Regions from separate parts of the Paenibacillus sp. J22R232 genome, predicted to be linked through region 2. Evidence: riboswitches for the same ligand, from Rfam matches in the RefSeq annotation. Region 2 holds a riboswitch; each other region holds the start of a gene.
The links. A riboswitch is a leader RNA that binds a small molecule or an ion and turns the genes downstream of it on or off. The one in region 2 is predicted to bind cyclic di-AMP.

Region 1: linked by a shared signal. The riboswitch ahead of AC0YN3_RS30585 (C40 family peptidase) and the one ahead of AC0YN3_RS11640 (hypothetical protein) in region 2 are both predicted to bind cyclic di-AMP.
Region 3: linked by a shared signal. The riboswitch ahead of AC0YN3_RS09895 (TrkH family potassium uptake protein) and the one ahead of AC0YN3_RS11640 (hypothetical protein) in region 2 are both predicted to bind cyclic di-AMP.

The regions. Positions count from the first base shown of each region.
Region 1 covers NZ_JBWDNK010000022.1:14,973-22,717, forward strand. Annotated here, with positions in the region: gene AC0YN3_RS30565 (EAL domain-containing protein) at 1-826, shown strand, start outside; gene AC0YN3_RS30570 (GNAT family N-acetyltransferase) at 823-1,344, opposite strand; gene AC0YN3_RS30575 (MFS transporter) at 1,462-2,703, shown strand; gene AC0YN3_RS30580 (FAD-binding domain-containing protein) at 2,838-4,181, opposite strand; gene AC0YN3_RS30585 (C40 family peptidase) at 4,341-4,817, opposite strand; cyclic di-AMP (ydaO/yuaA leader) riboswitch at 4,821-4,972, opposite strand; gene AC0YN3_RS30590 (hypothetical protein) at 5,332-5,916, opposite strand; gene AC0YN3_RS30595 (hypothetical protein) at 6,047-6,862, opposite strand; gene AC0YN3_RS30600 (M1 family metallopeptidase) at 6,890-7,745, opposite strand, start outside.
Region 2 covers NZ_JBWDNK010000003.1:136,255-143,999, forward strand. Annotated here, with positions in the region: cyclic di-AMP (ydaO/yuaA leader) riboswitch at 395-594, shown strand; cyclic di-AMP (ydaO/yuaA leader) riboswitch at 619-784, shown strand; gene AC0YN3_RS11640 (hypothetical protein) at 905-1,303, shown strand; gene kdpF (K(+)-transporting ATPase subunit F) at 1,427-1,504, shown strand; gene kdpA (potassium-transporting ATPase subunit KdpA) at 1,524-3,203, shown strand; gene kdpB (potassium-transporting ATPase subunit KdpB) at 3,222-5,255, shown strand; gene kdpC (potassium-transporting ATPase subunit KdpC) at 5,288-5,899, shown strand; gene AC0YN3_RS11665 (histidine kinase) at 5,904-7,745, shown strand, end outside.
Region 3 covers NZ_JBWDNK010000002.1:788,289-796,033, forward strand. Annotated here, with positions in the region: gene AC0YN3_RS09870 (YezD family protein) at 1-93, shown strand, start outside; gene AC0YN3_RS09875 (dihydroorotate dehydrogenase) at 249-2,198, shown strand; gene AC0YN3_RS09880 (YqzM family protein) at 2,237-2,383, opposite strand; gene uvrC (excinuclease ABC subunit UvrC) at 2,606-4,477, shown strand; gene AC0YN3_RS09890 (lysostaphin resistance A-like protein) at 4,446-6,074, opposite strand; cyclic di-AMP (ydaO/yuaA leader) riboswitch at 6,320-6,524, shown strand; gene AC0YN3_RS09895 (TrkH family potassium uptake protein) at 6,617-7,745, shown strand, end outside.

The sequences.
Region 1 (7,745 bases), on a different contig from region 2:
ATCCATGGAGAGGCTGCGCACCGTTGTCGATATATACCGCCAAAGAGGCTGCTTGATTGCCATCGATGATGTTGGTAGCGGATTCAGCAGTACGGATCGCATTGCTCATATTCAACCGAATTTGCTCAAAATCGATATCCATATGATCAAAAAGAGCGCGACGCATGACGGGTATTTCGGCGTGCTGCGCTCTTTCTCGGATCTCGCTGAGCAGATTGGAGCATCGCTGCTGGTGGAGGGTGTAGAAACGCGAGAAGATTTGGCTCGTTCGATACAAGCTGGGGCAAGGTATGTACAAGGTTTTATGTTTGCCAGGGCTGAGCCTGAATTCCGTGACCCTGCGTGCTTCTCGGCGGTAATCGAGACTGAGCTTGAACGGCATCTGATGCATTATCTGGGATCGGAGCGCTATTGGCAGAGGCAATCGGAGCAGCTTGCCGAGCAGCTTGTCGAGCTCGTGAAGGAAGCGGAATACCGGGGGCAGAAGGATGAATGGATAGAGGAGCTGCTTCCAAAGCTGTACGGACACTGCATTCGGGTCTATTTGTGCAATGAGGAAGGTATCCAGCTTTCGGCGAATTATGGGCGCGACTCGGATCAAGATTGGCATCGTGAGGAGCAGTACAGAGGGGCGAACTGGAGCTGGCGCCCTTATTTTGTGCCTAACTTGGTGCAGCTAAATGAAACGAGAAGGGCAATCGTATCGCGAGCTTACGCGGATCTCGACTCCCATGCTTGGATTCGGACGGTGTCCGTGCTGGTTGCGCCTGGCCTTATATTATTTATGGACTTAAAGGATTCGGAGCGAGGAGCCCAGCGAATTTAAGGTTCCGTAATTCCGTAAACCATGCAGTGGCATTCAGCGAAGCCAGCTGGGGTAGGGCGCGAGTAAGTGTCCGTGATCTGGAAGCCTGCTTGCTGATAGGCGCGAATGGCACGCGTATTCCAAGCGATGACCTCCAAATCAATTTCATCGAGCGGGGCGCGGCGCTTTGCTTCCGATACAATCAGCTTGGTAAAGGCTGGTCCTAGTCCGCGGCCGCAGAGGTCAGGACGAAGCCCAAGCCCAAGGCGGGTGACGCCGGCAATAGGAAATAACTGCGCAAAGCCAATCAGCTTAAGCCGATTATCCAACACCGCCGCATACTGAGAAGCACGAAGGACGGAATCGCCAAATTCGATTTCGTCTTTTTTCATTTGCTCCCAAGCCGGCCAATTATAGCAATCAAAAGGAGACTCATAACGCCAGCCGCATATTTCCACCGCATGAGAGATCTCGAGCGGATGTATGGTCATATCGAGTATTTCTCGATTATAATGGTTGGAGCTTTGTATATTTGTCACGGGCCCGGCACCTCCGTTTGGCTGAACGGCCTTTTTTAATGGGTAAAAGGCTTTAAATAGGTTTATTATATCAGATAGGCGCAAGAAGATCGTGCGTGCATAAGGAGAAACAAGAATATGAAGAAGTTAATTTGGCTTGGTTGCCTGTCCTACCTGATTATCGGGGTTGCCCATGTTGTGGGGGGATCTATATTAGAGCAGCTTATCGCGCATTATCATCTCGAATATAAAGATGGCGGTCAATGGATCATGAACCAATTTCTCGGGTTTTTGGTCGGCGTTTTGCTTGCGCCATCCATTACGGCGAGAGTTGGCAAACGCGGCGCGGTGCTTATCGCGATGGGCGTGCTTACGCTCAGTGAAGCAGCTTACAGCCTTCTGCTTCCGTGGGGATGGATGCTTGCGATTGCACCGCTCGCTGGGCTTGGCTTCGGCATGACCGAGGCGGTAGTTGGCGCTATGATTATCGATATGGCGAAGAATGGCAAGGCATCGGCGATGAGTCGCCTCGAAACCTTCTTCGGCGTCGGCGCGCTATTGATTCCCATCGCAGCCGCGTATCTGATTCAGCAAAGCATATGGCAGGTATCGTTTCCGATACTGGCCGCTATGTCAGGCATTACCTTTGTTCTATGGCTGACGATGTCATTTGGAGAAATAGACGATCAATTAGGCTATATTCCGCAAAATAAGGAAGAGAATGCAGACCATGCGGACAAGCAAATGAACAAAAATGCGCGTACGGCAGGCGCATCGTTCTTTTTCGGCTATCCGCGTAAGGCTCTTCCTTTTCTGCTGCTATCCGCGTTGTTCTTTATGATATATGTAGGCATGGAAATGAGCTTCTCCAACTATCTGCCTTCTATCTTGATCGTACGCTCGGATGTGGGTGAGTCCAGTGCTGCAGCGGCACTCAGCCTATTCTGGGGCACTATGGTGCTTGGAAGGCTGTTCGCAGGAGTGCTGGCTGACCGAATGGGCTACTCCAAATATTTGTTGATCGCTACGGCAGGCGCATCCGTTATCTTTGTTCTCATGGCTTTATTGGGCGAGCTGAGCTGGATGCTGGCTCTCGTTGCGCTTAGCGGATTGTTTTTCTCCGGCATCTTCGGAATCGCCCTCGTGTACGCGAACGAGCTCATTCCGGGGATGACCGAACGAACGACGAGCCTGCTTGTAGCTTGCGGCGGCCTTGGCGGCGCGATATTTCCGCGTGTAACAGGCTGGTTCATGGACCAATACGATGTGCAATCTACTTTATGGTACATCACCTCTTTAGTGGTTGGCATGCTTCTGCTGCTGTCGGTCATGCTCATTCTGGGCAGGAAGCAGACGCGGGAAATAAACGCCGAAGGGTGAAATGGAATGACCCGCTAAAAAAGTTGAAAAACCTCCGCATTTGCTGTTTCAAAGCAAATACGGAGGTTTATTTATTAGTAAATACATGAAATGGTTTACTTGCTTGTCCAATATTTGGACGAAATGCTAGCTGTTTATTTCAGTATCGTTTTATACACTTCAATCGCCCTGGCGCGCGAAGCCTTCAAGTCCACGATTGCGCCGCTTTGCGGCAGGTGAATCTCTTTATCGGATAAATGGTCCAGATGAGGAAGCCAGCGCCGAATATAGCTTCCGCTCGGATCATGCGTCCGGGATTGGATCGCGGGATTCATAATGCGGAAATAAGGTGCGGCGTCGTAGCCGAGCGAGGAGCACCATAGCCAGCCCCCGCGGTTAAGGGTGTTATCGTAGTCGCTTAGGTGGAGCCGGAAATATTGCTCGCCGAGAGTAAAGGGACAGAGCAGGTTTTTAGTCAAAAACATAGCGGTGACCATTCGCAAGCGGTTCGGCATTTCACCCGTCCGGTTCAATTGCGTCAAGGCTGCGTCTATGATTGGGATGCCGGTTGCAGCCGTCGACCACGCCTTGAAATTCGTGCCTGTTAGCGGGCTCAGATCAGCAAGCTGCTCATATTTGAAAAAATCTTCATGATACATCGCCTGGTACAGGTAGAAATCACGCCATGCAAGCTGGCGTATCCAAGCTTCGGATCCCTGCAAGCCTTGCGTAAGCTCATAGGCATGGCGTGCTGATATGGCTCCTGTATTCAGAAAGCGCGCAAGTCCGCTAGTTTGATCTTGGGCATACGCGTCGCGGACATCCGCGTAAGAAGCAAGGCGTTCCCTTACAAAGCGATCCAGCCTAGCAAGCGATTTGGGTGAGCCCTCCACATTCGTGCCTCCAAGCGCGCAGGATACGGCTTCCGGAAGTGCGAATGCATGGCAAGCGCTTTGGTCTATTTCCTGCAAGGTGGAGAGGTCGTTGATTGTGGTGCTGCCTATGGGGCTGTAGGACTCCAGCATAAAGCTGCTCCACTTTCGGTAGAATGGCGTAAATACCTTATATGGTTCCGATCTCGTTGCGTATGCAGGGAAGGCTTCAAGATCGGCAAGCGGCGCGTCGGCAATAGGCATCCATCGGCGCTCTAAGCGGCGAACAGTTTGTCCGATCCGGTCGTCTCGCTGCCTAGAATACGGGGTATAGTCCGTATGGACGATAACCTCCTCGATAGGATGGGCAAGCAGGAGCGACTCCGTTATCGCAGCAGGATCGCCGTAGAGCACGTGAAGCTCTTTCCCGGCGCTGGAATAGCTGTAGAGCAAGGAAGCGGCTTGCGCCATAAAGTTGCGGCCGCTATGGCTTGTCAGCCGGCCCTCTCCGATGAGGATGGGGTCTATGATCAGCAAATGTATGCCTTGCGTATGTTTTCTTTTTATATAATCGAAAGCGCGCAAATCCGAGGTACGCAGATCCTTGCGGTGAATAAACAGATACATCGGGTATTTCTCCTTCCCTGAATGCGGCAGCATGCTTACTGCAATCAGCTTGAAATGAAACAGCAAAGCCGCAAGTCATTTGTCGTCAGAGGACAAAAAACTGCGGCTTTGCTGATTGAGTCTACCTTTGCAGCTCTCTAAGAGAGGGGATAGGTTGCTCTATTGTGCGTCGGCATACGATTGGAAAGAATCCGCGTCCATGACACGACGTGCTGTCACATAACGGTCTTCATAATAAGAGGAGCTAAGTTTGTCTGTCACAACGCCTCGGCTGGAGGAAGAATGTGCAAACTTGCCGTCTCCGATGTAAATGCCAACATGGGATACGGTGCTGTTATTGCCACCGACTGTGTCGAAGAACACAAGATCTCCCGGAATTAGGTCAGCCTTAGCGACCTTCGTGCCTGATTTTGCTTGCGAACCGGATGTGCGTGGAAGATCGATGCCCATTTTATCGAACACATAGCTCGTAAAACCGGAGCAATCAAAACCTCTCGACGTTGTTCCGCCGCTTTTGTACGGACTACCAATAACGTCATTGATGAATCCGTTCAGTTTTGAGTCTGCGAAAGCGCTTCCCGCTTGGAAAGCGAGCACGAGAACGAGACCCAGGAGTATTGCGGTAATCTTTTTCAATTGTGAAACTCCTTCCAATGCCGACGAGGTTAGCTGTGGGGTTCGGTTGAAGGTTCCCTATGATTCCTCAGGCGCTGCGATAAATCAGACGTCGGAATCAATTCACCCAGAGTGGTTCCCCCGTTTCCCGATAGGGAATTAGGCCGTTTTTTATTGCTCTTGAGAATTATTCGATTATTTTCATTGATCTCCTGCCTTTAATTGCAAATTCTAATAATTCTCATGTAACCTTTTGACTATTTCCTTCGTTTAACCGTTTTTTGTGTAAGATAAACGATCATTAGTAGTTCTTTCTTACTAAACGAGTTAACTCAATTTCATTAATTATGTGAATACCTTGTAAAATATACCGATTTGTCCTCCGGCTGTGAATGGCGTAGACAAGTCTAAAGTCCCGCAATTGGCGGTAAATGAATGATTTGCGAGAAAAAGATTAGAAAATTTTCATACAAAAAACCTCTGAATGAACAGAGGTTTTGTTGTGATTCGTAAGTTTTCGCTTGAGTAAGGCGTTCTATTTGGCCGTGATGATTTTCTCTGATATCAGCTGAGGCTCGGCATTCTTCTGTTCCATCCAGAAGCGGAGCTTGTATCTTCCGGCGTATTTGAAATCATATGAGACAAGCTTGGAGCTGAACCAGAAGGTATCCTTCTCGACAAATTCCTTGAAATCATCATCCGCTTGGCTGCGCCTGTCGATCGTTATTTCTTTATCGTTAGGATCAGTAAGCGTGACCTTGAATTCCGTTATCGCTACATTCAGATTGTCGATTTGCGCTTGTACCAAGAACTTCTGGATGCTTCCCTTTTCAACTTGCCCGAACATGGTTCTTTTTTCGTTCATCATAAACATGTGGACATTCGGTTTTTGGATGACCAGCTTCTTTTCGCTGCCTTTCCACTGGATAAAAGCCTGCAAGGAGTCGGATAACGAGCGAATGTTGATATACACTTTGTCGTCGACAAGAAGACCGTCTTCCGGCGATTGCTTATTATTGTAAAGCAGCGTAACTTTCTGCATTAATTTGTCTGCCGCAACGATTGAACCGCCGGCAAGGAGCAGGGCCATAGATAGGATTACCAATTTTTTACGCATCATTTGCGTCTATCCTCCAACTTTTAATTTCATACACCTATTTATACAGAAATGACATCATTTAGTTGCGCTGCAATTTCAAATAAAAAGCCTTCATCCCCACATCATTCGTGGAGTTGAAGGCCTATTCGCGCTAAAGCTGTTTGGTTTGAAGGCAATCGTACTGAGCGGCTATCGTCCACACCTTCATTAGCGTGCGAACGAGGTGGTAGCCCTGATGCAGAATGAGCGCGAACAGCCCAGCCCATAGCATGGATAAGCTCGTTACCACGAGCCCGGCAGCAGCGCCGATTCCCCACATGATGAGCGAAATGGCCGCATAGGAGAGGAAGTTGCGGAGCGCGCGCCACAGGGAACGGAACACGCCTTCTCCCGATGCGGCGCCGAACTGCATGGCGAGGAACACCAAATGCAGCACGGTGCCCCAGAGCAGCCACAATGCGGCCCCTGGAAGAACGGCCTGCAGCAGCTCAGTCGTGGAGCTGCTCTCAAGGAGAGCGTCTAACGAACGCGGCAGTACATACCAAGCAGGCGCAAGGGATAGTACGGCTTCTATCCAGTATAGCAGGACGACCGGCTTCCACGTTTTTTTGATGCCCTCCAGAAAGCGCGTGCTGCCGTCTGAGCGCGCTTGATTGAACGAGTAGAAAAGCCCGGCGTTGAATAGTGGGGTGAGCAGCATTCTTGCCGCCAAAAGGCCTCCTAGCATCCATACGTAAGGAGAGATAATATCGGTCTTGAACAGCTGGAACTGCGCTTCGGTCATGAAGACCTCGGCTGCCGTGTCGGACGGATAAGAGCCCGGAAATCTTCGCAGCAAAGGCGACACGACCGAATCGATAAAGCGGTAGAGAAAAAATCCCCAGAGCAGCTGGTACAGAAATAATAAAATGACTAGGTAGAAATGCTTGACTGCCAGTTGCCAGCCTTGCTTCACATGTATCTTCATCGTTTATCGCTCCTTGAACGCAGTTACTTACCAGCTCAGCGACCCGAGCAGGCCTTCAATCAGCTTGACCGTGCCGAGGCTCCATCTCGTTCGCGTGTCTTCGGGCAGTTGGGCCTGCATATAGTTGTTGATGAGCTTGTTATCGAGCACGTTGCTGTATTTGGGGTCAACCATCGCCCATTCGAGCGGAGCGGAGTGCAGGAGCTTGTATTGCATATGCGATTCTTCTGCATGCCATAGCTTCGTGACCTCGGAGCCGTCTTTAAAGCGCATGAGAATTTTTATGTCGCCATTGGTGCCGCCGTTCTTTTTGACAAGGACGATAGACTCGTACATGTTGGCGCCATCCTGCGTGACAGGACGGACATGAATGGATTCAATGGAGAAGTCAGCCATCTGATCGTCATATACGTATTGGCTGAAATATTCATGCCATTTGGTCTTGGTCACCTGCTCCACGATCCGCTGGAAATCGGAGGAGGTAGGGTGCTTGAATTTATACTTCTGGAAGTAGGTGCGCAGAATTTTCTGCATCGTTCGGGAGCCGACCTGATTCTCGATGCCGATAAGCACAAGCTTGGCCCGCATATAGACGTTTTCGGCATATTGCGAGTGGCTGCCGTAAGCCCACGAAGGCTGCTTCAGAGGGGCGGGATCGGTCATGTAGCTGGCCTCCACGCGCAGATTGGATTCTACGCCGTAAGCCGTCTCCATTACCTTATCCTCGGCATAGGACGTAAACCCCTCATCCAGCCAGGCTTCTTCGAATTCATTGGAGGCGACCATGCCGTACCAATATTGGTGGCCGATCTCATGAACGACTGTACGTTCCAGGTCGTAGCCCGGATTCTGCTTCTCCGCAGCGAAGGCCGTGATGAGGGTA
Region 2 (7,745 bases):
CCTTGTTCGGCTTGCCGTCTATACTAATCTCGATTCAAGCGATTGTAAAATGCAAGTTGCCAAGGATCGGGCGGCCTAAAGCCGATTTTTGAGAAAAGCCATCAAAAAAGCGAGGGAATCGATCTTTTTCTCGGAAATGCTCACTGATGCTTCATCGATCTCAAGGTTGGAATAGTCTGTTTATTTAGCCGGATTAGCGGTATCCGAGCATGAGAAATTATTTTCAAAAACGCGAGTAAAACGATGATTTAGTGAGGTATTCAGAGTTTGTGAAGAATGTAAGCGTTGCGAACGCTCGTAGAAGTCGGATATTGACTAAATTAGCCAGCAAGCATGCTTTACAGCAATTAGGGCGAGGAGTAAGATTCGATACAGGATTTACTAATTAGCTTTGATTGACTGATCGCTGAGTTTCCGTGAAGACGGAAAACGGGGGAACCAATGATAACGCCGTACGCGTGTCCGATGTGAGAGTCGGATGAGCGCACGGCCGGGGTGAATCTTTGACCGGTGCCATGGACACCGGTTAAGGTAGGGCGACTCTCACCGCCCGAATCCGGCAGCTAACCTCGTAAGCGTCGCTCGAGAGAGGAATGATTGAAGTCTGAAGCAATACCAGAATGAACAACGCTGAGTCCTGCGGAAGCAGGAACGGGGGAACCAACGAACGGCTTGCTTGCAAGCATTGCCGTTCATGGGGTGAATCGCTTGTCTATACAAGCGTAGGGCAACTCTCAAGGCCCGAATCCGACAGCTAACCTCGTAAGCGAACTCGAGAGAGGCAACAGAAAGCGCGCTGCCTGCAGCTTATTCAGCTGTGGGTGTCAAGAAGCCGCGGGATGTGTACCTCTTATCCCAAGGCTTCTTTTTTGTTGCCTTTTTTACCAAATGGAGGATAGAGCGTGTGGAGGAAGAGCAAATTATTGTGGCAGGCTTGAATGAAGCCAGCCAATCATTCATAAGAGCATTGCAGTTCCGCCGGCTGAAGTTCACCGTGCTGACGAATAGCAAGCAGGAGGCAAAACAGCTTCGCAAGCATGGCATTACGGATGTGATATTCATCAATACCAATGATCGCAATAGCTGGGTTCCGCCCGCATTTCGGGTCAGGGATGTATTCATCTTCGAGAGCAGTCTCGCCCTTAGCTGCCGCTTTGTGCAATGCTGCCGCAGCTGGACGTCGGAGCCTATCTATGTCATTACGCAGCAATGGAATCCTAGAGCCATATACAAGGGACTAGGCGCAAGCCATATCGTTTTCTCCCAAACGGGAGAAGTAAGCTTCTTATTAAACAACAAATAGCGCAGGAGGCGTTTCCATGCAGGATTTATTTATGGTTGTTACCTTGCTCGTTGCCTTTGGTTTATTTTACGGCTTTGCTGCTTGGTGCGATGGCGTTACCCGGCAATCAGGAGGCGAGCGCGAATGATAGTCGTGGCGATAATGGCATTGTTTGTTTTCGTGTACTTGATCTATGCCTTATTACATCCGGAGAAGTTTTAATAGAGGAGGATTTAAACCGATGGATATCGTACAAATGCTTGTCGTGCTTGCGGTGCTCGTGCTTCTGGTTAAGCCGCTCGGCACTTATGTCTATCATGTGTTCTCCAATGAGCAGAACCGGCTGGACCGCATATTTGGCGGCACCGAGCGGCTTATCTTTACCTTAATCGGCGTTCGTAAGCGAGAGGGCATGGGCTGGAAAAAATATGCGCTTAGCTTTATGGCCACTAATCTGATATTGGTCGCGTTCAGTTATGTGATATTGCGGCTGCAGCATGCGCTGCCCTTCAACCCGAACGGCATGGGAAGCTTGGAGCCGACGCTTACGTTCAATACGGTCATCAGCTTTATTACGAATACGAATCTGCAGCACTACAGCGGCGAGAGTGCCTTGTCCTACTTCTCTCAAATGGCGGTCATCATGATGATGATGTTCACGTCAGCTGCAACGGGTTTCTCGGTTGCGATTGCATTCGTCCGCGGGATAACGAGCAAAGGGAAAACGCTCGGAAACTTTTTCGAGGATTTCGTCAAAGCGCATACGAGAATTTTTCTTCCTCTTTCTTTTATCATTACGCTCGTTCTCGTTGCGCTTCAGGTGCCGCAGACGCTTGATCCGACGTTGACCGTCAAAACGCTTGAGGGAGCCATGCAGCAGATTGCGATTGGTCCCGTTGCATCGCTCGAATCAATCAAGCATCTTGGGACGAACGGCGGCGGATTTTTTGGCGTCAACTCCGCTCATCCGTTCGAGAATCCCAACCCGCTTACGAATGTGATTCAAATCTTGTCGATGTGGGCGCTGCCCGCAGCGCTGCCTTATACGTTCGGTCTTTTTGCGAAAAACAAAAAGCAGGGCTGGGTCGTTTTTTGCGCGATGATGTGTCTGTTCCTCGTCTTCCTAAGCGTAGCTTATACGTCCGAGAAAGCAGGGAATCCGGCGATGAGCGCGCTTGGCATCGATGCATCGCAAGGCAGCATGGAAGGCAAGGAGGTCAGATTCGGCATTGCCCAGTCGGCGCTCTTCACGGCCGTTACGACCGCAGCCACGACCGGTACGGTCAATAATATGCATGACACGCTGACGCCGCTAGGGGGCTTGGTGCCGCTTGGTGAAATGATGCTGAACGTCGTATTCGGCGGCAAAGGCGTCGGTTTAATCAACATGCTCATGTATGCCATTCTTGCCGTATTCATATGCGGCTTGATGGTAGGGCGAACGCCGGAGTTTTTGGGACGCAAAATAGAGCCGCGGGAAATGAAGCTCATCGCCGTAGCCATTCTCGCACATCCCTTTATTATATTAGTGCCAACCGCAATTGCGTTCTTGACGGAGCTCGGGCATGGCGCGATTACGAATCCAGGCTTCCATGGGATAAGCCAGGTGCTGTATGAATTCACTTCCTCCGCAGCTAACAACGGTTCCGGATTCGAGGGATTAGGCGACAATACGCCGTTCTGGAACATAAGCACCGGCCTCGTGATGCTGTTTGGCCGCTATATTTCGATGATTGCGATGCTCGCTGTCGCAGGCTCGCTCATGCGCAAGCAGACCGTCCCGGAGACGATCGGGACTTTCCGAACGGACAATAAGCTGTTCGCGGCCCTGTTAATCGGAACCGTGCTTTTAATTGGTGCCCTGACCTTCCTGCCGGTCATTGTGCTTGGTCCAATCGCAGAATTTCTAACACTCCGCTAACGGATGAGGTGAACGATAATGAATCGAAACAAGACGAATACCGCATTGTCTGCTGGTGCGCTAAAGCAGGCAGTCCGCGAGAGCTTTATTAAGCTGAATCCAGCTGTCATGATCAAAAACCCGGTTATGTTTGTCGTTGAAGCAGGCACGCTTATCGTACTGCTAATGATCGTATTCCCTCGGTTATTTCAATCGCAGGCTGCGATGGGTTTCAATATCGCCGTGTTTTTCATTCTGCTCTTTACGCTGCTGTTCGCTAACATTGCGGAGGCAATCGCGGAGGGCAGAGGCAAGGCGCAAGCGAGCTCGCTCAAAAAATCGAAGCAGGATATGAGCGCGAATAAGCTGGTTGGCGAAGCCGTAACCGTCGTATCGTCAACGGAGCTTCGCAAGGGAGATATCGTCATTGTGTCGCAAGGCGAAATGATACCTGGCGACGGAGAGGTCATTGCCGGGCTTGCTTCCGTAGACGAATCCGCGATCACTGGAGAATCTGCTCCTGTCATTAAAGAGGCAGGCGGGGATTTTAGTTCGGTAACTGGTGGGACACGGGTAGTCAGCGATCAAATTAAGGTGCGTATGACAAGCGAGCCGGGACAATCCTTCATTGACCGGATGATTGCGTTGGTTGAGGGTGCCAAACGCCAGAAAACGCCGAACGAAATCGCGCTGAGCACATTATTGATCAGCTTGACGATCATCTTCCTAATCGTTGTCGTCACGCTTGCGCCAATTGCGAGCTACCTCGGCATTGAGCTGGAGATCCCCATTCTGATTGCGCTGCTTGTTTGTTTGATTCCGACGACGATAGGCGGTTTATTGTCCGCGATTGGCATCGCCGGCATGGATAGGGTTACGCAGTTCAACGTACTGGCGATGTCAGGCAAGGCGGTTGAAGCGGCTGGCGACATCAATACGATGATTCTTGATAAAACAGGAACGATTACCTTCGGAAACCGGATGGCGAGCGATCTTGTGCCGGTAGCCGGAAGCAGCGTCGAGACCTTGTCGGAGTGGGCAGCCATCAGCTCTCTCATGGACGAAACGCCTGAAGGGCGCTCCGTGCTGGAATGGGCGAAGAAGCAGGGAATGAGCTATGATGCAGCGCTTGCGGCAGGCGGGGAATTCGTCGAGTTCAAAGCGGAGACGCGAATGAGCGGCATGGATCTCGCAGACGGCAGACGCGTCAGGAAAGGCGCCGTTGATGCGGTTAGGAAATGGGTTGCCGCGCAGGGCGGCGACATCCCCCCCGATTTGGAGCAAATCTCGAATACGATCGCGACATTAGGCGGTACGCCGCTTGCCGTAGCAGTCGATAACCGGATGTTCGGCGTTATCTATTTGAAGGATACGGTAAAGCCAGGCATGAAGGAGCGCTTCGACCAGCTTCGCGAGATGGGGATCAAAACGATTATGTGCACGGGGGATAATCCGTTAACGGCTGCAACAATCGCCCGTGAAGCAGGGGTAGACGATTTCATCGCGGAAGCGAAGCCCGAGGATAAGATCGCGGTCATCCGCCGCGAGCAGGCCGAAGGGAAAATGGTAGCGATGACAGGGGACGGGACGAACGACGCGCCCGCACTCGCCCAAGCCGATGTGGGCCTAGCCATGAATAGCGGAACGATCGCTGCGAAGGAAGCGGCTAATATGGTCGATCTCGATTCCGACCCTTCCAAAATAATCGAGGTGGTCGCGATTGGCAAGCAGCTGCTGATGACAAGGGGAGCGCTCACTACTTTCAGTATCGCGAATGACATCGCCAAATATTTTGCCATCATACCGGCCATGTTCATGCTCGCCATTCCCGAGATGGGCGTGCTTAATATAATGAATCTGGGCTCGCCGCTCTCCGCGATTTTGTCGGCGCTTATTTTCAACGCGATAATTATTCCGCTTCTCATACCGCTTGCCATTAAAGGCGTAGCGTACAAACCGATGAGCGGCTCGAAGCTGCTAAGCCGAAACGTTTTCATTTATGGCCTTGGCGGCGTGATTGTTCCGTTTGTCGGCATTAAGCTTATTGATTTTGCCGTCCATTTGTGGATTTAATCCTACATTAATTAGAGAGAAGGCATGACGATATGAATGATTATAAGAATGAAGATCCGCGTTCCTCTAGGCTATCGGCGATCACTGTTCCTTTACGCATCAGCTTGTTGTTCATGGTAATATGCGGGATCGTTTATCCGCTGGTAAGCACGGGAGCAGCGCAGCTGCTCTTTCCGGGCCAAGCAGCAGGAAGCTTAATAAAAGACCAAACGGGTCAGGTGGTTGGCTCAGAGCTGATCGGACAAAGCTTTAAAGATCCGAAATGGTTTCAAGGCCGCGTATCGAGCATCGAATACAACGCTGCCGGCTCAGGCTCGAACAACTTCGGGCCCTCGAATCCGGCTTTGATCGAGCGCACTGCCGCGTCTATCGAAGCATGGAGGCTGCAGAACCCGGATGTTCCGGTATCGGAGCTGCCGATTGCACTCATTACGAACTCGGGCTCAGGTCTCGATCCGCATATTACGCCGCAGTCAGCCATGGTGCAAATCGCCAGAATCAGCAAGCTGACAGGGGAGCCGGCCGACGTGCTGAAGCAGCTTGTTGAGAAGCATACGGAGGGCCGAGACCTAGGCGTATTCGGCGATGAGCGGGTCAATGTGCTGAAGCTGAATCTTGCCTTATCCGCTATATTGGGAGAATAAAAGGATGGCTTCCTTTAGGAAGAAAACACCGGAGGAGCTGTTGCTGTCCATTGCCAAGCTGCATCAGGGCCGACTCAAAATACTCGTCGGCTCCGTAAGCGGATCGGGGAAAACCTACCATATGCTTAGAGAAGGATTGCAGCTTATGCAGGAGGGAATTGACGTCGTGCTATGCGCGCTGCCGATGCCTCAGAGCGAAGAAACGATTGCGCTGGCAGCTCCCTTTGAGCAAGCGGCTCTGAATGTGGAGACGCTGGCTGCGCGCAATCCGGAAGCGGTGCTTATTGACGGATTGGCTCACCTGAACGAAAATGGGTCTGGATTCCGAACGAGGCTGGAGGAAGTGCAGTTTCTGATCGGACGCGGCATAAGCGTGGTAACGACGATTAATGTCTACGAGCTGGAAGGCATAGATGAGGAAGCGTTCAGATGGACTGGCGTACGTCCGCTGGCTACCGTTCCTGCGAACACCCTTGAGCTGGCTGATGAGGTTCGTTTAATCGATGTATCGCCTGAAACGATGCTGCAGCGGTTCGAGGAAGGCAGGCTGAAAGGCAGTCCGGAGCCTGCAATCGCGCAGCGCGGGAATTTGGCGGTGCTTCGAGAGCTGGCGCTTCGCCTCGTTGCGGAAGGCGTGAACGAATCGCTGGAGAAGCATCGCGAGGAGCTTGGGCTCTCCGGTCCTTCCGGAGCGTCGGAGCGAATATTGGTGACCGCGCAATACCATTGGAACGGTTCCTTATATGTAAGGAGAGGAGAGCAGATTGCCAGAAGGCTGGGCGGCGATGTCGTCGTTGTGTCATTCATGCCTCCGCACCGAAAGCTGACCAAGGACGAACAGGCATTTAAAGCTTCCATTAAAAAGCTGGCGATTAAAGTAGGAGGCTCATTCGAGGAGCTTCCCCTGCTTAATCGGCGCCGGTTGTCCGCTGAGCTTGCTTCCTATGCGGAGGAGCAGCATGTGACCCGCATCGTAATGGGCCATTCGAAGCAGAGCAGATGGCAGCAGTTCAAGCAAGGATCCATTGCACTCGGCTTGCTGCGGAGGCTTAGGCAGGTCGATCTGTTTCTTATGGCTGACCGTGCGGAGCATGAGGGGGAACGGATATTGCCGGTTAAGCACAGGCGAGATGGTGCCAAAGGGTTGTTTCGCAGAGTCAGTCCGGATCAAAGGGAACAGCAAGCAAAGTCTATTCGCAGGGGGCATTTCCATTTGTTCATCGGTGCTGCTCCCGGTGTCGGAAAAACGTACCGGATGCTGGCCGAAGCTAATCTGCTGCTGCAGAAAGGCGTAGACGTCGTGATCGGTTTAGTCGAAACGCACGGCCGCGAGGAGACGAGGAGACAAATTGGGGATCTTCCCGTTATCCCCCGCCAAGTGATTTCATATCTCGGAACGAAGCTGGAAGAGATGGATGTAGAAGCGATCATTCGCCGGAACCCTGATGTCGTGCTGGTGGATGAGCTGGCCCATACGAATATGCCTGGAAGCGTAAGGAAAAAAAGATACGAGGATGTCATACGCTTGATGGATAGCGGCATATCCGTTATCTCAACCATGAACGTTCAGCATATTGAAAGCCTTAATGACGCGATTGAACAAATTACGGGAATCCGCGTTAGAGAAACCGTGCCGGATGCGATCATTCGCTCCGCTAATCAGGTGGAGCTGATCGACGTGACACCGCAGATGCTGCAGCAGCGCATGAAGGAAGGGAAAATATATGACCGGAATAAAGTAGAGCAGGCGCTCTCCGCTTTTTTTACGACTGGAAATTTAATAGCCTTGCGGGAGCTCGCCCTGCGCGAGCTTGCTGATGACGTAGATGAACGGCTGGAATCATGG
Region 3 (7,745 bases), on a different contig from region 2:
AATCAGAAGCAGCAGGTATCGTCCGATTCCATACAGCAAGTAAAGCACCGTGAGGGGCAATCCACTGGCGAAGCGCTTCGCATCGTACAGTAATATCATTTTTAAGTGGAAGCATAAGCAAGCGGCTGCCCGAAGGATCGTCGATCCTTAGGAGCGGCCTTTTTTCGTTGGAAGGCAGAAGGATATTGTAAGCAGGCGGAATGTTTTCTACAATAGAAGGAAGAAAACGACGTACAGGGAGAATCACCATGCCGGATTGGAGCTACCAAACCTTATTTCGACCTTTGTTGTTCAAGCTGCCCGCTCGTTTGAGCAGGGGTCTGACGCTGCAAGCAATCGGTACGCTAAGCAAACTTCCAGGAGGCTCATTCGTAGTCAGAACGTTTGGCCATATGGAGCCGTCTCCTTTGTTAGAGCGTGAGCTGGCAGGAATATCTATCGATACGCCGATCGGACTGTCAGGCGGCGTTGATCCTGAGGGAATCGCACATCTGGCATTTGCGCAATTCGGAATCGGCTTCATCGAGCATGGTCCCGTTACCTATCGGCGAATTCAATCGGAAGAGCCGATTGTAAAGAATGACCGAGAGGAATGGATTCAATATCCGCATTATTATGAAAATTTTGGCGTCGATCATGTCGCGCGGCTAATCGCTTCTTCCAAACATCGCCTGCCCCAATTCGTACGGATTGCTCCGATGCCGAGAGCCGGAAGGGAGCAGGCGGTTCAGGAGCTTAAAAGCATGATAGATCGGCTCTCAGAAGCGGGTGCGGATGGGTTTTATCTCGATATGCTCCATGGGAACCGTAGCATAGAGGAAGCCATTGCTATGGGGATTGAACTCGCTGATACCCTGCAAACTCTAGCTTCTAATAATCTGCCGTTATTTTTGTATACGCCGCCCGACTATCCGAACGAAGCGTTGCTTGCGCTCCTCCAATCGATTCCGGAAGAAGTCTGGAGCGGAATCGTGATCGGTGAAACAGCCTTCAAGGATTCTGAGGGGGATTTTTCTTGCAAAGTAAGCAAAGAGGGAAAGGCAGACGGCCTGTCCAAAATAAAGCTGCTGCGGAGAAGCTGTCCGCCGCATTGGATCATTAAGGCAGGTGCTGGCGTACACGAGCCTCAGGATGCGCTTGATCTGCTCCGTGAAGGCGCGGACGCCATTATGCTGCATAGCGGTCTCGTATTTGCGGGTCCGGGGCTGCCTAAACGGATCAACGAAGCCATCATCTACGAGCAGGTGAAGGAGTGGCCAGCTGCTGTAATGCCATCCTTTTGGAAGCATTGGGGCTGGATGTGCTTACTCGGCCTCGGAATGATGATTGGCGGTTTATTATCTTGGATTATTGCGGCGACAACCGTGCTGCTGCCCTATGATTTGTCGTTTATTGGACTGACCTTGGATGAGCTGCATCATATCAACCATCATTTGCTGCACTTCATGTCCCATGACCGGATAACGTTGGCAGGCACGATGATCACGATCGGCATCTTGTACTTTCAACTGGCCAGGCATGGATTGAGAGATGGACTCCACTGGACAAAAACGGCGCTGCTCACTTCCGGCATAGTCGGTTTTGCAAGCTTCTTTCTTTATGTGGGTTACGGCTACTTCGACCCGCTGCATGCGGTGGCTGCTGCCGTATTGCTACCGATGTTCCTGCTTGCGATGCGGCGTAATCCAGACAGGCCATACCGTTTGCCTGTCAACGTAAGGAATGATCGGCGGTGGCGCAAAGCCATGTGGGGACAGCTTTGTTTCGTGGTTTTGGGGTTTGCGCTTTCGATTGGAGGCCTAACGATCTCGGCGGTGGGCATTACGGAAGTATTCGTTCAGACGGATCTTGCCTATTTGGATACAACCTCCGCGCAGCTCAAGGAAACGAACGAGAGGCTCATTCCGCTTATTGCCCATGACAGAGCGGGCTTTGGAGGAGCACTGCTATGTGCGGCTCTAGCCTTGCTCATTATGGCGTTATGGGGCATTCAGCAGGGCTCCCGTTGGTTATGGTGGACGTTTCTGCTAGGCGGAGCGCCAGGCTTTTATGCGGGGTTAAGCGTTCATCTGTCCATCGGATATATTGATTTTTGGCATCTATCGCCTGCCTTGTTTGCGCTTCTGCTCTATATACTGGGTCTTATTCTTCTTTATCCCTATCTAATGGCTACACCCAAAGCGTCAGCCGCCAAATGATGACACAAAAAAAAGGAGCAGCACGCTGCTCCTTTTTTCTATGAAATGATGAATTTAACGATTACGGCAACGGCGAAAATGACGGTCATAAAACCGAGCATTCCGCCAAAGCCGAATACGACGTCCATCAAGTCATGGCGAGGCTCTTCGTTGAAATGCTCGCGCGGGTCTCTTACGTTATCCATCGTTGACGTCCTCCTTGAAAAAGACCGATTGCTTCAATCACAACCTCGAACGGTCGTCTTTATGTAGTATCGGTTTATTCAACTTATATTAGTATACCCAAACTCCTAAACAGTTGTAAAGCAAATACAGGTGACAATTGTAAGACATAACGTGGTGCAATTATGCTAAAATGTGTACAGAATCAATCGGTAGTCGGAGGCGAGAGCATGGATGAGCAACAGATGGAACAGAAGCAGGCCGAGCAGGCGCTTGCGGAAGCCAAAGAAACGATACGCAACAAATTAGCGCTGCTCCCCGATCAATCAGGCTGTTACCTGATGAAAAACGGAGAAGGCGTCATTATATATGTTGGCAAGGCGAAGGTGCTCAAAAATCGTGTGCGGTCCTATTTCAACGGAAGCCACAATGGGAAAACGCAGCGCCTCGTATCTGAAATTCGGGATTTTGAATTTATCGTAACCTCCAGCAATATGGAAGCTCTTATTCTGGAATGCAACTTAATCAAGCAATACCATCCCAGATATAACGTGCTGCTGAAGGATGACAAAACCTTTCCATATATTAAGATCACGAATGAGAAGCACCCCAAGCTCGAAGTAACGAGGCGAATCATAAAGGACAAAGGGAAGTACTTCGGTCCTTACCCGAACGCCTATGCGGCACAGCAGACGAAGAAGCTGCTCGACCGTCTTTATCCGCTTAGAAAATGCAAGACGCTGCCGGACAAGGTTTGTTTGTATTACCATTTGGGCCAATGCATCGCCCCTTGCGAATTTGACGTGGAGCAATCGGAATACGACCGCATGATTCAAGAAATATCGCGGTTTTTGAACGGCGGGCAGGATGTCGTGAAGGTCGAGCTTCAGCGCAAAATGGAGGAAGCGGCGGAGAAGCTGGAGTTCGAGCGGGCGAAAGAGCTCAGAGACCAGTTGATCGCCATTGATGCTGTCATGGAAAAGCAGAAGATTACGATGCCCGACGCATTGGACCGCGATATTTTTGGCTTTGCCGTAGATAAAGGCTGGATGTGCGTACAGATTCTTTACATGCGCCAAGGCAAGCTGATCGAACGCCATGGATCGACCTTTCCTTATTATGGCGAAGAATACGATGATTTCATGACGTTTGTCACGCAGTATTACAGCGATAATCCAGCGCTGCCCAAGCAGATCCTGCTGCCGCTGCCGCCCGAGGCGGAGCAAGCGGAAGGAGTGGCTGCCGAGGAAGCAGCCTCGCATGCGGATGACGTGATCGCGTCGCTTCATAGCTGGCTGAAGGTTAAAGTATTAATGCCGCAGCGAGGACGGAAGAGCGAGGTCGTGTCCATGGCGACGGACAATGCGAAGGTGATGCTGGACGAGAAATTCCGGCTTATCGAGCGGGATGAGGAGCGCAGCGTCAAAGCATCCGAATCATTAGCGGGATGGCTGGGCCTAGATGAAGTTCGACGCATCGAAGCGTTCGACAACTCGAATATTCAAGGGACGAACCCGGTTTCGGCAATGGTCGTTTTCACGGACGGCAAGCCTGACCGCAAGGAATACCGGAAGTATAAAGTGAAGACGGTAGTTGGACCCGATGATTACGAAACGATGAGAGAGGTCATTCGCCGCCGTTATGAGCGAGTGTTGAAGGAGGAGATTGCACCTCCGGATCTGATCGTTGTCGATGGCGGCAAAGGGCAAATCTCAGCCGCGCTCGACGTGCTGGAGAATGAGCTTGGGCTGTACATCCCCGTTTGCGGGCTCGTGAAGGATGCGAAGCATAAGACAGCGCAGCTAATGACTGGCGATCCTGCGGAGATCGTTCCGCTGCCGCGCGATAGCCAAGAGTTTTATTTGCTCCAGCGCATCCAAGACGAAGTGCATCGGTTCGCCATTACGTTTCACCGCGAGCAGCGGGCCAAATCGATGGTGGAATCGAAGCTGGATTCGATCCCGGGCATCGGAGAGAAACGCCGGAAGCTGCTGCTTAAGCATTTCGGCTCCATCAAAAAAATAAAAGAGGCCTCAGTCGAAGACTTCCGGCCTCTGTCTATTGGGGATAAATTAGCTTCGCAAATTATAGCTGCTCTAGGGGAGGAGTCGTCGTAACCGGCGGCTTCTTCTCTTTTTTGTGGCTGAAATATTTGAGAGCGAACGCGATGATAACTGGCAATACCGAGAAGAAGATAGCCGAAATGATATTCGGAGCGGTACCGATGGTAAGCAGGGACAGGCCAACTGCAACGCTGTTAAAAATAGCATGGGTGAACATTGACGTGATGAATCCGTATCTGACGAAAATAAAGCTGAACATCAATCCAATGATCATAAGCTCAATCAATCTGGTCGAGGACGGATAAAACGGATACATGACATGGCCGAGCGCCCAGAACAAAGTCGGCAATAAAGCGGCTGCAAACGTATTTTTGAACCATTTGCGGAATAATCCGATACCGAAAAATCTGAAAACGGCTTCCTCGGATATGGCGGCAGCCCAAGCGAGCACCGGCATGAGCCAAAGGATGCCCATATTGTAAGGAGATTGCGTGGCGTCGGTCGTATCCCAAGTGCCGATTGTCAGCTTAAGCAAGATGAATATGACGGATTGCGTTGCAAACAGGATAATGGCAAATAGATAAGCGAGTCCAACGCTTCTCCACACGTGGTTGCCGTATCCTTTTTGGCCGAATCGAGGCCATAATGCACGCCCTTGCGCCTTCCAAAGGCCATCTCCGGCAATTATCGAAATGTAGATGGACCCTGCCATCGGAATGGTCAGCAATACGGTGAAGATCGCAGTGAACAAGACGGTTTGGCTGGCTAACTCGGTTTCGCCCAAAGATGCGCGTATGCCGTCCAGCACATTCAAGTTCATGATGATATAGGTAATAAAATAGACGATGGTCAAAATAATGCCGAATTTAAAGGAAGTGAACTTCCGGTAAAGGACGGCGTAGACGATGGCTAATACAAACAGGACAAAGCTCATAAACATGTATCCGATGCCTGTGAGGAAGCCGGCAAGCTTATCCTGTTTCTTCACGTATTGGATATAATCGGCCGGTGCGACAAAGGCTGGCTTGTATTTGGTTATGACGTTCTGGCCATTGATATTTTGTCCTTTAATATGAATGCTTAGAAGGGCTTCTTCAATGGCGTAACCGGCCGGCGCTTCGCCATGCCATCCCCCGTTCCCAAGCAATTCCTGCTCCTTGAATGACTGCGCGTCTAGGCTTTGGCCTGCCAGAAAAACAGGAACCTCCTTGTTGAGCTCAGCATCGGACAGAGATTGGCCGTCGAGCATAAAGTTCCAAGCTACGATTTTCTCGCTTTGCATATGTACATAGACGAAGCCCGTTCCGCCCCCGTCAAATTTCAGTTCCACTTGGTAGGTGTCCGTCGGGAAGCTTTGATCGTATTTGTCGCTATAGGCTTTGATGAGCTCGTGCTTGGATAAGTAGCCGTTTATGACTTTATCGGTTTGATGGACAGCCTTGGCGGACTTCACCTGGAGCCCTGATTGCTTCGCAGCGAACACGGAGGCCCTGCTTTCAGCCGTTTCCTTCTCAATGACCTTCGTATTCAAATCACCGTTGCTAATGGAAAAAATCATCGGTACGATTTCAACAGCCGCGAAAATAATAAAGCATGCAATCGCTGCCCATAGAAAACGTTTCCATTCATTTAACTTAATTGAATCAATCATCGGTTCACCTCTACTATCCTTTTTATAAGTTACGTATTCCATTACCTTAACATACCAATCCCTGAATTATCCAATAGAAAAGCACGTTTGCTCTCAAGATCAAGCGAAATAACGATATCCGACAAGCCTGATGTATGCTGTAGCTTCTACTTGCCCTTTTTTGGTCCAAAATCGGCTTGTTTGTCATTAATATAAGCTTTATATCGTGACTGCTTTGGGATTATAATCGTTAACGTCATACTAATCGAATAGCATAGCCGAATTTCCTAAGGAAATCGGGGGAACCATAAAGTTGTCGGAATCGTTCAGCCTGCTGCAGCCAGCAGCGCTTCTGATCCGGCGGCATGGGGTGAATTTCTACGGTGAAACTTAATCTTCATCGATAGAATAGGGCTGCCTGTCCAGGCCCGAATCCGTCAGCTAACCTCGAAGGCGTAAATGGAACAGAACTCATCGCACGAGCACTTGGGTTTCAGTGCTTTTTTTTATGCTTAAATATAGGTAGTGCTCCATAATGACACACTGCAGAAGAAGGACAATGGATGAAGGTAGACTTTAACGTGTTGAAATGGTCACCCCCGCGCATACTGGTCAGCGGGTTTGCGCTTATTATATTGCTGGGAGCTCTATTATTATCCATGCCCTTTGCTTCTGCGTCTGGCGAGCGCTTGCCGTTCATGGACGCATTGTTCACGGCAACCTCGGCAACTTGCGTGACGGGGCTCGTCGTTGTGGATACAGGCACCTATTTCTCTGTGGCGGGCCAGGTCATCTTAATGTGCCTTTTCCAGCTTGGCGGTTTGGGTTTTATGACGATGGCGACGCTTATCGCGCTCGTCCTTCGCAAAAAAATTTCGCTGCGCGAGCGTCTGCTGCTTCAGGAAGCGATGAATCAGTCGAGCATGGAGGGGATAGTCAAGCTTATTCGGCGGGTTATTATTTATTCTTTATCGATTGAACTCATAGGAGCAGCGCTGTTTGCGTCTCGCTTTGCACTCGATATGCCGCTTGGCAAAGCGATCTATTTTGGTGTTTTTCACGCCGTATCGCTTTTTAATAACGCTGGCTTTGATATTTTTGGTGACTATCGCAGTCTCACCTTGTATGTCAACGATGCGGTCGTGAACCTAGCGGCGATGCTGTTGATTATAACCGGCGGCTTGGGATTCGTTGTCATGTCGGATTTGATGGAATACCGCAAAAACAAACGGCTATCCTTGCATAGCAAGGTCGTTCTCGCGACGACCGGAACGCTAATAGCCGTCGGCACCATCGTGATATTCCTATTTGAGTTTTCAAATGCTAAAACGCTGGGCTCATTGGATTGGGGCGGCAAAATATTAGCCTCCTTCTTCCAGTCGGTAACGCCAAGGACGGCTGGCGCGAATACGCTCGATTATACGCAGCTAAGGCAAGCGACCATGTTTTTCACGATCATCCTCATGTTTATTGGCGCATCCCCAGGATCAACGGGCGGCGGTATAAAAACGACGACGTTCGCTACTTTGGTTGGTGCCGTTATTGCGATGATCCGCGGGCGCGAGGATATCGTGCTGTTTCGTTACAGGCTCGGCAAGGACCGGATATTCAAAGCACTGACAATTACCTTAATTTCGTTGCTGCTGGTCATTATCGTTACGATGATTCTCTCCATGACGGAGGATAAAGCTT